Flectobacillus major DSM 103: one gene and its partner. The protein of the gene in region 2 binds, or shares a complex with, the protein of the main gene of each other region. Links are inferred from orthologs where the notes say so. Each region holds a gene or a part of one and is shown on either strand. Other genes may lie near its edges. The genes, in order: tsaD and tsaE.

Region 1 (7,160 bases), 3.8 Mb from region 2 along the record:
CTGTATTCGGCCACAAAAAAATACAAAATCTCTGTAACAGATCCAGGACTCATATAAGCTTCATATACCTTGTGTACATGTTCTATTTTATAGCCCGTTTCTTCTTCTGTTTCTCTTTTTATGGCTACCTCAGGATTATCATAGTCTAGCAAACCTGCACAAGTCTCTATCAACATTCCTGTTGTATTGCCATTCACATAAGTTGGTAAACGAAACTGATTGGTCAAAATAACCGTTTTCTGCTCGGTATTGTACAACAATATCGTTGCCCCATTACCTCGGTCATACACTTCTCTTGACTGAGTTTCTACTTTCCCATTTTTGCGAAAGTAATCGTAAGTAATTTTTTTAAGAATATACCAGTTATCCGATAATAATTGTTCTTCTTTAATTTCTATTTTAGGAATCATTTTTTTGATTATTTATGAACGATTTTGATTATTTATGATTATTTTTAACAAAGAAAATAGATTACTATGAATTTCCAAATAAGAAAACAGCTTATTTTACAAACGGTAGAATCTCAAGGCTCGGTAGAAGTCAAGGATTTAGCCGAAATATTACAGACTTCCGAAATCACAGTACGGCGTGATTTGGCTATTTTGGCCGAGCAAGGTTTGTTATATCGAACACATGGCGGAGCAATGAAGCTGAGCTTGACCCAAAATCCTATTAGTTTTAGTAACAAAACAGCTACACATGCCACCGAAAAAGACTATATCTGTCAAAAGGCCAATGAATTTATTCAGGAAGGCGATACCATATTTGTTGATTGTGGCAGTACTTTGTTTAGGCTTTGCCCTTTTATTAAACACAAACGTATCAAAGTAATAACCAATTCATTACCAGTATTGTACGAATTAATCAATACGAGTATTTCTATTAATTTGGTAGGGGGCGAAGTTGACCACCAGCGCCAAGCGGTACATGGAAGTATTGCCCTAGAGCATCTGGCACGTTATCATGCCGACAAGGCTTTTATTGGGGTAGATGGCATATCGCTACACAACGGCCTAAGTGCTGCCAGTGAAAAAGAAGCGAGTATTGCCACTGCTATGGCAAGCCAATCAAAAGAAGTTTTTTTGCTATGCGATGCTAGCAAACTTGAAAAAAATGCTTATTTCCAGTTTGCTCCTCTCACCTTAATCCATACACTTATTACCGACTACAATGCCGATAAGCAGCTGTTGGAACAATACCGAGCAAAAAATCTACGCGTGATTCAGTAGAAAAAAAATAAAAGCAAAATGTTTTTGGGCAACAGTTCCGATATTTGTTGTTCAAATGTCCCAAGCATCAGTTCATGACAGAAGTAGATAAAACATATTTACAGTATTTATTTTCGGAAGAAACCGTTTACTTCATTCCAAACAAAGAGGTTTTGGCAAAACCCGATGTAAAGAACGAAATAGCCACTAGGCACAACTCCGAAAATCCTGTAAAAGTACAAAATATAGAAAATGTAACTACAGCCCCTGTTGCACCAGTAGCCGAGCCAGATTCTATCCCTTACAATCCCAAACACCAAGTATTGGTTATTGTACAACATATCAACGAAGAAGAATTGGCATTTTTAACAAAAATTTTGAATGCTGTCAATCTCCAAATCAATCAGGTTGACTTATTGGATTTATCTAAAATTGGCAATGCTAGCTTAAAAGCCTTACTAACCGAAAAATCAGTAAATCAGCTTTTGACCTTTGGGGTTTCATTATTTAAAATCAACCTCGAAATACCACTAACACCTTACCAAACCCGAGAAATTCAGGGAGTCAAATTACTTTATTCGGATGCACTTGGTGAGATTAAAGACGACCTTAATTGCAAAAAAGCCCTTTGGGCTGCCATGAAGATTTTATTTGCTTAAAAAAGTATCGGCATAAACTGGATTAAGCAGGCTGCCTTTAAGTTATATGCCCGATTCTCATAGAATTTTGCCTTTGAGATAAAAAATCATCCCAAAGGCAAAACCTCTATTACCAAGCCATTCGAGGCATAGGGCTAACATCTTGCCCACAGAACTCCCCTATTTCGGCCTTGAAATGGGCAGCCATTGCAATCATGCCTGCGTTGTCGGTACAATACTGAAACTGAGGAATATACACATTCCAGCCCAACTCTTGTCCTAAATTTTGTAATTCAGCACGCAAACCTGAATTGGCCGAAACACCTCCAGCAATAGCAATTTCCTTAATTTTGTATTGCTTTGCTGCTTTTTTGAGCTTTTGCAACAAAATCTTTATCAGGGTGTTTTGCATTGAAGCACAAATATCCGCTAAATTCTCTTCGACAAACTGAGGGCTTTTGGCTGTTTCTTTTTGTAAGAAATAGAGGAAAGCTGTTTTAATACCCGAAAATGAGTAATTAAGTCCTTGCATTTCAACCATCGGAAACTCAAACCTTGAAGGATTACCTTCTTTGGCGTATTTGTCAATCAATGGCCCACCAGGATAAGGCAAATTCAAAAGCTTGGCCGTTTTATCGAATGCCTCTCCTACGGCATCGTCTTGGGTTTCGCCAATAATTTCCATATCTAATGGCGAACGAACCAACACAATCTGTGTATGTCCACCGCTAACGGTTAGGCAAAGGAAGGGAAATTGAGGCTTGGGGTCATCAATAAAATGTGCCAAAACATGAGCTTGCATGTGGTGAACGTCTATCAATGGAATACCCAAACCCATAGCCAATGCTTTGGCAAAAGAAGTACCTACCAATAATGAACCTAAAAGTCCTGGTCCACGAGTAAATGCTATGGCATTTAGGTCAGATTTTGTTATCTTCGCTGTTTGTAGAGCCTCGGCTACTACGGGTACGATATGTTGCTGATGAGCACGACTTGCTAGTTCGGGAACAACTCCACCCCATTTTTGATGAATGGCTTGGCTTGCCACAATATTGGAATGAAGTTTGCCATCTATTATAACAGCCGCTGAGCTATCGTCACAAGATGATTCTATGGCTAAAATGGTCATAATCTAATTTTTTCACAAAGATAACCAATCATTTATTAAGCTGAGTATCTTACACAATCAGAAGAGTATATTTAGGCTATTTGTTATCAATAAATGTTTTTTGCTAGCATACAAATTAATTATAGCTTTGAGAAATAGTAAAAGAGAATAATCCTAAGTTTCAAGATAAAGTTATTTTGAATGAAATGCTTCAATATTTTGCAAACAGCCTTTTTGATAATACTTATTTTTTCGTTCAATCGTTGATTATAGGAATAGTACTAATCATTTTTCTAAATTTTTGTTATTTAAGTATTTAATTGTACGATTATGCCTCTATGATTTAGCGATATTACATTAACCTATAAAAATGAGTTGTTGCCGCTGCCCAATAAAGATGGCACCAAACGTATAAGTACTTACTATTGATACAATCTCTTTCTCTTTCGTAATAAAGTATTCATGATTTTCAATGCCCTCAAAATATCTACTAAAACTGTCCTATACACCATTGTAGGCTTTTTGTTGATAGCTGTTTTGCTGGCTGCTATTCTGAGAACTTCCTATATTCAGACCAAACTAGCCCAATATTATGCCCCCAAAATCTCTAAGGCTTTGGGCTATCCTATTGAAATAGACAAAGTTACTATACATTTTTTTGACGAAGCTACCTTAGAAGGTGTTCGGGTAAAAGACTATCAGGGTTATCAGATGATTGATATTGACAAGCTTGATCTAGACTTTCAAATACAAAATCTAGCCTTAGATACCACCCAAAATCAATTAGATTATGTGCGCTTGTATCGTCCAAAAGTAGTTTTGGTGATTGACAAAAACGGTGATTTGAATATAGATGAATTTATTCGTCGAATCAATAAACTGTTAGCCCCCCCCAAGCCTCGCCCAAAAAACCCGCATCCTTCGCCTTTTATTATCAAAGAAGCCGATATTGTCGATGGTGTATTTACGCTGAACGATGAGTCTGAGCCATATCTCAACAATCGAAAGTCATTTGACCACTATCATTTTACTTTACACGAGCTAGAGGCTCACCTCAATGACTTTACGCTTATTCGAGATACGATTTCTTTCAAAACAACCCTCAAGGGTTATGACCGTTTTTCTGATACTCGTATCAAAACTCTTCAAACCAATTTCTTGATTTCGGATACCCAAATGCGGTTTGATAAATTGCTATTAAAACTGAATAATTCGGTGGTAAGAAACCAGATCGTGATGTCGTTCAATAGTCAAAAAGATTTTAAGAAATGGAATGCAAAGGTACGCATGCGAGCTAATTTTGATTCGACAGTGGTAAGCTCGGACGACCTTGGCAGATTTGTCAACGATATGTATCAATTTAAAGATACCTATTACCTTAATGGTAATTTTGATGGCACTGTCAATAAATTTAGGCTTTCACAATTTGATTTATATTTCGGTAAAAAATCAAAACTTCATGGCGATTTTGCCTTCGATGGCTTACCTTCTATTCCAAAAACTCAAATGAATCTTCGTATGAATAAATCACATGTGCAGGTTCAAGATTTGGCAAATTATATCGGAAAAGAAACGGTTTCGAGTATTCAGCAATTTGGCCATATCATATTTGATGGCAACTTTGTAGGCACTACCTCTAATTTCAAAACAAAAGGTTTATTGGAATCTGAATTGGGGAAATTAGACATGGATGTAAGTATGCTTTTGCAAGACAACTCGGCAAGATCATCGTACAGTGGCTCGGTAAAAGCCAAAGATTTTAACTTAGGCAAACTCATCGACCAGCAGAATATACTAGGTAATTTGACCTTGGCAGGCAAAATAGAAGGTAAAGGTTTTTCGTGGAACGATGCAGTATTAAAATTTGATGGAGATGTCAATCAGATTGATTTTAACCAGTATCAGTACAAAAATATTTATGTAAATGGCCAGCTCGCCAAAAAGCTTTTTGAAGGGCGTGTGGCCGTAAAAGATACCAACCTGATTTTTGACCTATTTGGCAAAGTTGATTTTAGAAATAATAAAGACCAAATTGACCTTATCGGGAAGCTATCAAAATCCAACCTTCGTGAACTCAACTTTACCAAAGACGATTGGCGTTTTACTACCATTTTGGATGTACAACTCAAGGGTTATGAAATAGACAAGGCCATCGGAAAAGCTAAGTTTTATAATACAACTATTGGTTTTGAACGACGAGATTTGTTTCTCGACTCTATCCGTATTGTATCTGAAATTAACCCCAATCATCGGCGTTGGGCTTTGGAGTCGGAGGTGGCTAATTTTGCCTTTTCTGGCGACTTCAAACCAAGTAAGGCTGTCAGAGATTTACAGCAGTTGGTACAGGAATATAAGTTGTACTTTACGGGCGACGAAAAAGCACGACAAAGCTACTATGCCCATAAACTCAGCTTTACCCCAATGCCTTACAGAATCGACTATAAGTTTTTACTGAAAGATTTTTACCCTGTAATGGCCTTGGTATATCCTGAAGGGAAAGTAGCTAAAAATACCCAAATCAATGGTACATTCGGTATTAGTAATACCTCGACATTTTCGTTGGAGTCGACCATAGACACCCTTTTATTGGGTAATAAATATCAGTTTTATCGTTCGCATATCGACCTCAATAGCTCAAAATTCTATAATACACCCGAAGTACTAGCATCGCTTATTATTTCTTCAAAAAATCAAAAAATAAGCATTTTGCAACCTACCGAAAATTTAGATTTAGAAGCCTCGTGGGACCAAGACAAAATCAGATTTACTAGTAATATCAAACAAGAAAATGCTACTAATCAGGCCAATCTCAATGGTACTCTAAGGTTTATCCAAGAAGGTATTTCGTTACAATTTATTCGGTCAAAATTCAGGATGCTCGACCAAGTGTGGACAATCAATCCCGAAAACCTTATTAGTGTGATGGGGAAAGAGTTGAGTGCACAAAATTTAGTAGTAGGCAACGACGACCAATTTGTATCGCTCAATGGCAAAATATCGACCGACTCCACAGAAGTAATGAATTTTAAGGCAAAAAACTTTAGCCTCGAAACCCTCGCTCCTATTATTGCCTTCAACTTTGGAGGCATTGTCAATGCCGACGTGTCACTAAAAGAAGTATACAACCATGTCAACGCCGATTCTCAATTACGTATCGATGGCTTAACCTTAGATAACTTTTTGATTGGTAATTTGGAAGGAACAGGCATGTACGACCAAGAAGCCCAGATTGTCCGAATTGATTATAACCTCGAACGTTTGAGCAATCATGTACTAAAAATGCGAGGAACCTATGACCCTAAACAACAAGAAAACTCGCTGAATTTGACAGCCAACCTCAACCAAACCAGCCTTCAAATCCTCGAACCTTTTACCAAAGGTCTTTTTTCAAAACTCAAAGGCTCTGCTAGTGGCGACTTAAATATTTCAGGAAATTTACGCCACCCTATTGTCAATGGCACTATTGATCTAAAAAAAGGCTCATTGTTCTTTGATTACCTCAAAACTACTTTGAATTTTGAGGACAAACTGGTATTTGAACCCGATGAAATTCGTGCCAAAAGCCTCCGCCTAACCGACGAAGAAGGCAATAAAGCTACCTTGTCGGGTGGGGTGTATTATGATGGTGACAAAACCTTTACGCTACAGCTCAACGCCAATATGAATCGTTTCAAGATTTTGAATACAACCCGTAAAGACAATGATACTTACTACGGTGTAGGCTATGCCAGTGGACGCATCGGCATTACTGGTACACCCAGCAACCTCAATATAGATGCTGATATTCGCAGCGATAGAGGCACACGTTTATTTATTCCGCTCGACAAAGCACAAGATGCAGGCAACCAAGAAGAAATAGAGTTTTTGGCAGCACAAACCAAAGATTCGTCGGCTACGACCACACAAAAAATCGAGACTAGCGATAGCCGTATCAAAATGGATTTCAAATTCGATTTTAACCCTGATGCTTATGGTGAAGTACAGTTTGACAAACAAACTGGCGATATCATGCGAGTAAATGGAACAGGAAAAATCAACCTAAAAGTAGATACCAAAGGCGATTTTAGTATGACAGGCGAATACGCCATAGAACGAGGAGATTATACCTTTACTTTCCAAAATATTATTAATAAGAAATTTACGATTCAACGTGGCAGCCGAATTAGCTGGTCGGGTAGCCCTTACGATGCTATTTTGGATATTAAA
Region 2 (7,291 bases):
GACAAAGTGTTTTATATTACGCCTACTATCAACCCCGATGCCCGTGAGGATTTCTTGAAAAATCCTAATACTGCCAACTCGCCACGCTCGGGGATGCTCGCCTTTGACGATGATGGTGATGGGCTAGCCGACGAAGACAAATTTGATGACCTCGATGGCGACGGTAATATTGTAATGATGCGTCGCAAGTCGCCCAATGGCCGCTGGAAAGTAGATTGTGATAACCCACAACGCATGATTCCTGCCAAACCCGACGAACGTGGCGAATACGAAATGCTGGGCTACGAAGGGATAGACAACGATGGCGATGGGGCAGTAAACGAAGATTTGATTGGCTATTATGACCCCAACCGCGACTGGGGTTGGAATTGGCAACCCGACTATATTCAGCGTGGGGCATTGTACCACCCCGGTACTTTGGCCGAAACCCGCAACATCAAAAACTTTGTGATGGCTCACCCCAATATTGCTGGAGCTCAGAGCTACCACAACAACGGTGGTATGTTTTTGCGTGGGCCTGGTGCAGAAGAAGATGCTGGGTTTTATACCGCTCAAGATGGTGCTGTTTATGATTATTTTGGAAAAATCGGTGAAAAAATCAACCCTGGTTATAAATACTTTGTGATTTACAAAGACTTATATACTGTTTATGGAGGCGAAATCGACTGGCTGGCTTTAGGTAGAGGGGTTTTTACATTTTCGACAGAACTTTTTACGTCTTATAAATTATTCAATAAGACTTCGGATGAAGGGCGTTTTCAAAATAACGACTTCGACGAATTTAGCCGCCAATTGCTATTCAATGATGGTTATGTAGCTTGGAAACCATTCAAACACCCTCAGTATGGCGATATTGAAATTGGTGGCCCTAAGAAAAACTACCTCCGCAATCACCCTGGATTTATGCTAGAAGAAGATGCCCACCGCAATATGGCATTTACGATTTTGCACGCTTCACAAATGCCGAAATTAGAGGTTTCTGAAATCAAACAAAAAGCTTTGGCAGGTGGATTTACCGAAATAACGGCAACTGTTATTAATACCAAGGTAATCCCAACGCATTCGGCTCATGACCTCAAGTACAAAATCGAGCGTCCAGACTATATTACCCTAAAAAATGCAACTGTTGTAGCTGGAATGGTTGTTGAAAATGAAGATAGCAATCAAACCAAAGAACAAAAATTTACCCCTCAAACCATAGAAGTACCTAATATTTCGGGAATGGGAGCGGTAAAAGTTCGCTGGATTATTAAAGGAAAAGCCGACAAATTATTGGTAGAAGTAGATAGCCAAAAAGGAGGAATTGTCAGCAAAACGCTGTAAATTGATTTGCCCCAAAACCCAGTTTGTAGAAAAATGTGTTCTACAAACTGGGTTTTTTACTTTTTAAACGCCATTGTTTCAACAACAAAAATACCAATACCGCCCAAGGTGTTCCGTGCAGTACAAAATCACACCAATCTACGGCTTGCATACCAACAGCCCCCCCTGCAATCCAACGCAATTTTCCCCAAATATGTGGCTCTGGACGAAAAGGAGCTAACCCCAAAGTAAGGCTCACGATTAGAGCCATTCGGACAGACAAGATGCTATTCATTTGTTTTTTGTGCTGTTTTAAATGGAAATAACTGTTGGTCAACAAAGCCTTCTGGAAACATTTCTACCTGCTCAAAACCAAGCGGAATATTAGCCTCCTCGTTGGGAGTATAGGCCGTTCCGAAAAGATAATCCCAGATACTCAAGGTTATCCCAAAGTTGATACCCATTTGATTAGGAATATATTTGGCATGATGCCAGAGGTGCATTTGAGGATTATTGAAAATGTATTTTAACGGCCCCAAAGGTATCCGAATATTGGAATGATTAAAATGTCCAATAGCCAATGTAAAAATATGTACCATATAAAAATCTTGAATCCCAAAACCTATCATAGCTAAAGGCAAATATTCAAAAAAACGATACACGATTGTTTCCATAAAATGATACCGTAAATGAGCTGCAAAACCCATCTGAGTAACCGAATGATGTAGTTTATGAACCTCCCACAACCACGGCACACGATGCAAAAGCCGATGTACATTCCACTGAACAAAATCACGCACAACAAACAGCGTTAGCAACTGAGCCATAATCGACCACGAGGCTATTTGGATAGCTACCAAGTTGCTGACACCCCATGCACCTAATAAATCCTTAAAAGCTTCTACCAATACATTAGCAATAGCATTGTAACCAATCAATGAAAAGAGGAAGAAATTAAAGAACATATAAAAAGCATCTTGCCAAAAGCCTTTCCTAATAATAGCCTGTTTTTTTCGCCAAGGAATAAGCACTTCCAGTCCAAAAAAGAATAGCGATATAGACAACAAGCCATAAAAATAATTATGCCATGAGGGATGCGTGATTTCATCGAGCAAATAATAAAAGTAGCCCACAAAACCATTCAAAAAGGTTTCTAGATATTTCATTACTTTACTTCTTCAAACGCTACGGTATCTTGCGGTTTATTTTCCTGCTTTTTTTTTATCGGAACAGCACAAGCTCCCCCACAACCTGTATTGGTAATAGCCTGAAACAACACTACGGCACTTAGTCCTAATAACAAAAAATCTTTTTGTATTACCCCATTTGCCAAAGCCCATACGCCTACTGCCAAACGAATAAAACGCATAATAGTCCAGTTTTGTAAATCCATTTTGTTATAACGATTAAGTTGATTTTTTATATCAACAAATATATGAACATATTTTCATTTAATAACATTCGGAAAAAGCCTTGACACAAAATATTTTATCTCAAGGCTTTTTTTAAGCTTTAATATTATTCCGAATACGGCTAAGGCTATCGGGGTGAATCCCCAGAAAAGAAGCCAAATCTTTGACAGGAATCAGCCTGAGGGCATCGGGTTGGTAGGTTATCAAATTAAGATAACGCTCTTCGGCACTTTGCGAAATCAAGCTATAAGTGCGTTTGGTTTCTCGGATATACAATCCTTCAGCAATACGTCGATGAAACCGCTCGGCATTTTTAGAACGCTCCAGCAACTCCAAAACAGGTTGATAATGCAAACGCATTGCTGTAACCTTTGTAACAGCCTGAATACCTATACTAGAAGGAGTTTGTGACAAACACGATGAAAAGGAGCTTACAAAATTGCCTCTAAAACCCAAATCGACACAAATTTCTTTATCTTCTTTGAATGAAATATACTTTACAGCACCTTCAATAATAAAATACGTACTGGTTTCTACCTGCCCAATTTCGGTCAAAAACTCTTTTTTCTTAAAATGTACTTCTTGGATATGGCCACGATAAAACTCCCATTCTTCTGACGAAAAATTGGCTAGCTTGAAGATTGCCTCCTTCACTGTTTCTATTTTTTGGGAATTTACGACCATTGCTCACATTAAATTAGTGGTTAAGTTAGCGAGTCACTTTATTAAATATCTGATAATAAGCCCTACAGTATTTATCAACCTAAAAGAGCTGAGCAAACCTGCAAGCAAATGACCCAAAGTTGAAAATCAATTAAATACCAAATCATTGATTTTCAAATACTTGTCATCTTCTAGTCTTCTGGATAAGGAATATAAATAAAACTAGCAAAGTCGTTGTCAAACACAAATAAGCAACAAAACTCGTCGGGGTCTTTATAACTTGTTTTAAAAACCTCAACATTCTCTTCGGCAATAATACCTCTTTGTACAAACTCTTCCATAACGGTAGCGTGGTAATTCCATGTATTGGCATTGAGTTCTTGAATACCAATAAGCTTTTGCCCTACTGGTACAGGATTTTGGGATACCGCAAAAATAGGATATTTAGAAAAACCTCTCGTTCTGATTTGATACGATGCCTCTTTGATAAACTCAGCTACCAACGCAAAGTCGGAAGAAATAATGCCCAAGTATTTTCCATTCAATTCAGGAGAATTAGGAGCATTGGATATGGCTTGATAGTCTTCAATCATGATAATTTTAATATTAATAAATAACTTGCTTGAAACAAAATGTACCTTTTTTACATTCTGGCTGCGGCCAATAAGCTTAAATCTTTATAGGCTAAACCTAGCTTTTTAGCGATTTGGGCATTGGTCAAGCTACCTTTATAACAATAAACACCTTTCATAAAAGCTTTGTTCGCAAAAATAGCTTCTTCGATTCCTCCTGTTTTGCCTGTTTTCAACAAAAATGAAGTAAAAATATTGCTCAGTGCCTGAGTGGCCGTATGAGCTACCCTCGACGGGATATTGGGTACACAATAATGAATAACATCGTATTTGCGATAAATAGGCTGTGCCAAAGTGGTCATTTCGGAAGTTTCAAAACACCCCCCTTGGTCAATACACACATCTATTAGCACCGAGTCGGCTTTCATTCTCGAAACCATTTCTTCAGTAACAATACAAGGCGTAAAGCCATCGGCAGCACGCAAAGCCCCAATCACAACATCGGCTTGGGCAATAGCCTCGGGCAATACATGAGAGTCGATAATACAGGTATATAAATTTTGACCAATGAGGTATTTGAGGCGTTGAAGCTTATAAATATCCTTATCAAATACTTTTACATCAGCCCCTAAGCCTATAGCTGTACGTGCGGCATATTCAGACACCGTACCTGCTCCCAAAATCACGACTTTGGTAGGTGGTACACCCGTTACACCTCCCAATATTACCCCCATACCGTTGTTGGCACTACTCAGGCATTCGGCAGCAATCAGCATGACGGTACTACCTGCAATTTCGGACATCGCCCTGATTAATGGCAAACCACCCACATTGTCTTCGATATATTCGTAACCTAAGCCCGTAATTTTTTTACGATTCAGTTTTTCAAAATACTCTTTGGTAGCTTTTTGCATATTCAGAGCCGATACCAAAGTAGAACCATGTTTTAGGTATTCGAGTTCTTCGTCGGTAAGAGGTTGTATTTTTACAATCAAATCGGCGGCCTTGAAAAGTTCCTCTTTTGAATAGGCAATCTGAGCCCCAGCTTCAGAGTATTGGGCATCGGTAAATTTTGCCCCTTCTCCTGCCCCTGTTTCAAGCAAAACTTGATGCCCATTTCTTACCAATAGCGACACAGCATCGGGGGTTAAAGAGATGCGTTTTTCTTGCATTGTTATTTCTTTGGGTAAACCAATATACAAGCTTTTTGCATTTTGCTTGGTCCATACCAATGCTTCTTGAGGCATCAATGACGACTGCGTTAGCCCCGACTGTGCTAGTATTTCTTTAAATCCTGATTGTTTTGCCATTTCTTTTATTCAATACAATAAATGGTTTACTTTAATACGAAAACGCCTCGGTCTTTGTCACAACAATTTATTGGATTGTATTATTCCTGAGTTTTTTGCAATGTTATTACTCTTTTCCCGTCTGCTTCTACCACAATATTGACTTCGAGGTAGCTGAGAGGCAATAAATTAGAAATCTTGGAAGGCCATTCTACCAAGCAGTAGTTGCCCGAATCAAAATATTCTTCGACACCCATATCCATAGCCTCTACTTCATGCTTGATTCTATAAAAATCAAAATGATAAATAGTCTTGTCTTCTTGTGTAATATATTCATTCACAATCGAAAATGTGGGGCTTTGAACGTGGTTGCTTACCTGCCAGTGTCGACACAAAGCCTTAATCAAAGTAGTTTTGCCTGCCCCCATCGAACCCTCAAAAAGCCAAATAGGATATTCCTTTCCAAATTCAATGATTTGTTTGGCTACAACAGGTAGTTCATCGAGCGAATAATACGCTATTTGTTGTGTATTCATTTTGGTAATTTAATAATTTTCTACAGTAAAAAGATATGTATTGGGGTACTTCTATCAATAATTCCTTTGACACATATCTGCTGACAATGGATATTTTTCTATCTATTAAATATCACCTAGCTGTGGACGTAACAAAATTTCTTCCAAAACAGTTGATGCAGGCATTTGGTAAGCCGTCCATATCACCTCGGCTACATCCTCAGAACGCATAAAACGCTCGATAGGCAAATCGACACCAGCCCAAGAATTGGTATAGGTAGCACCAGGCAAAATACTAGTTACACGTACCAAATGCGGTTTTAGTTCTTCTCGGAGTACCTTGCTCATACCTAACAACGCGAATTTAGAAATACAGTACGAGCCCCCATTGGTATAAGCCGTAATACTGGCGGTCGAACAAATATTAAAGATATGCCCTGCTTTGGCAGTAATCATATCGCCCACAAAAGCCCTTGTTAAATAATAGGCACTATACACATTGGTTTCAATCATGGCTTCAAGTGTGCCATCATTTTCATTGTGGATTTGCCCCGGAATAAAAAAACCTGTATTATTAACTAATATATCTATCCGAGGAGCTTGCTGTTTTACCAAGTCGGCAAAAGCCAAAACTTCCTGTTTTTTTGATAAATCAGCTCGAAAAAAAATAACATTTTCTAATGCTGCAAGCGTAGGGTCTTCCGAACGAGCACAAGTGAATACTTGATATTGCTCACGAGCAAATTTCTCTACAATCGCCCTTCCAATTCCTTTGGTTCCACCTGTAACTACAATGGTTTTCTTCATTTGTTTATATCAACGGTTACGTTTATTCTTGTTTGGTTTGTTATCTTTGAACTCGAATCATCAATTTAGGGCTTATTAGGCTCTTTGATAAATCGGCAACGAAGTTACTAACTTATAACTCTTAACTGAAAACGAAGTGACAAGAATAGGTAGATATTTCATTTTCTTGGGGAATTTATTTAAAAATCCTGAAAAATTCAGGGTTTATGTGGAATTGGTTTTTGAGGAAGCCTACGAAATTGGTATTAATTCCCTGCTCATTGTTTCAATTGTTTCGTCGTTTATTGGTGCTGTTACTTGTGTTCAAACGGCGGCCAACCTATCGAACCCATTTGTACCACGTTATATTATCAGCTTGATTGTACGTGACTCTACGATTTTGGAGCTTGCTCCTACGATTACGTCGATTGTATTGGCGGGAAAAGTTGGTTCTAATATTGCCTCTCAACTGGGTACAATGCAAATCACTGAACAGATAGATGCTTTGGAGGTAATGGGTATTAATTCAACTTCTTATTTGGTATTACCCAAAATTCTTGGGGCTATGATTACCTTTCCAATGCTAGTAGCCTTGGCTGGTTTTTTGTCTATTTATGGCGGTTATTTGGCAGGTTGGCTTTCTGGAGCTATTTCTCCAGCCGAGTATATCCAAGGCTTACGTTTCGATTTCAATACGAGTTACGTTCCTTTTGCTATGATTAAATCGGTAGTATTTGCTTTTCTGATTGCTT

What was found.
Region 1: the proteins of tsaE (region 2) and tsaD are in contact, whole or in part, in a crystal structure (PDB 6N9A), measured with the Thermotoga maritima proteins. The link is inferred for Flectobacillus major DSM 103 from one-to-one orthologs. Residues at the interface, in WP_004082108.1 of Thermotoga maritima: Leu37, Gly38, Lys46, Lys57, Val59, Lys60, Ser61, Thr63, Phe64, Thr65, Leu66, Met67, Val69, Pro71, Tyr82, Arg83, Leu84, Asp86, Asp88, Phe89, Asp93, Ile128, Asp130, Glu131, Arg134; in WP_004082750.1 of Thermotoga maritima: Cys10, Asp11, Arg49, His50, Leu82, Gly84, Gly135, Gly136, Glu154, Thr155, Leu156, Asp157, Asp158, Ser159, Glu162, Asp165, Lys166, Arg169, Leu170, Tyr175, Lys213, Thr214, Leu217, Tyr218, Gln221, Arg222, Asn324.

What each region holds. Positions count from the first base shown.
Region 1 is NZ_KE386491.1:4,775,372-4,782,531, reverse strand. Bases 977-3,821 are described here. They hold tsaD (tRNA (adenosine(37)-N6)-threonylcarbamoyltransferase complex transferase subunit TsaD), read right to left. Parts: upstream 2,976-3,821; coding sequence 1,977-2,975; downstream 977-1,976. Other genes in these bases: FLEMA_RS74310 (translocation/assembly module TamB domain-containing protein), read left to right, coding at 3,417-3,821; FLEMA_RS0155175 (hypothetical protein), read left to right, coding at 1,304-1,867; FLEMA_RS0155180 (DeoR/GlpR family DNA-binding transcription regulator), read left to right, coding at 977-1,229. Outside these bases: GDP-mannose pyrophosphatase NudK, read right to left, coding at 1-410; more of FLEMA_RS0155180, read left to right, coding at 477-976; more of FLEMA_RS74310, read left to right, coding at 3,822-7,160.
Region 2 is NZ_KE386491.1:994,504-1,001,794, reverse strand. Bases 4,058-7,033 are described here. They hold tsaE (tRNA (adenosine(37)-N6)-threonylcarbamoyltransferase complex ATPase subunit type 1 TsaE), read right to left. Parts: upstream 5,775-7,033; coding sequence 5,340-5,774; downstream 4,058-5,339. Other genes in these bases: FLEMA_RS0105925 (MlaE family ABC transporter permease), read left to right, coding at 6,697-7,033; FLEMA_RS0105930 (SDR family oxidoreductase), read right to left, coding at 5,880-6,560; FLEMA_RS0105940 (alanine dehydrogenase), read right to left, coding at 4,058-5,259. Also shown: FLEMA_RS0105970 (M14 family metallopeptidase), read left to right, coding at 1-1,323; FLEMA_RS0105965 (hypothetical protein), read right to left, coding at 1,364-1,597; FLEMA_RS0105960 (sterol desaturase family protein), read right to left, coding at 1,590-2,468; FLEMA_RS0105955 (hypothetical protein), read right to left, coding at 2,468-2,695; FLEMA_RS0105950 (Crp/Fnr family transcriptional regulator), read right to left, coding at 2,808-3,398; FLEMA_RS0105945 (hypothetical protein), read right to left, coding at 3,569-3,970; more of FLEMA_RS0105940, read right to left, coding at 4,021-4,057; more of FLEMA_RS0105925, read left to right, coding at 7,034-7,291. UniProt on the Escherichia coli protein: Required for the formation of a threonylcarbamoyl group on adenosine at position 37 (t(6)A37) in tRNAs that read codons beginning with adenine.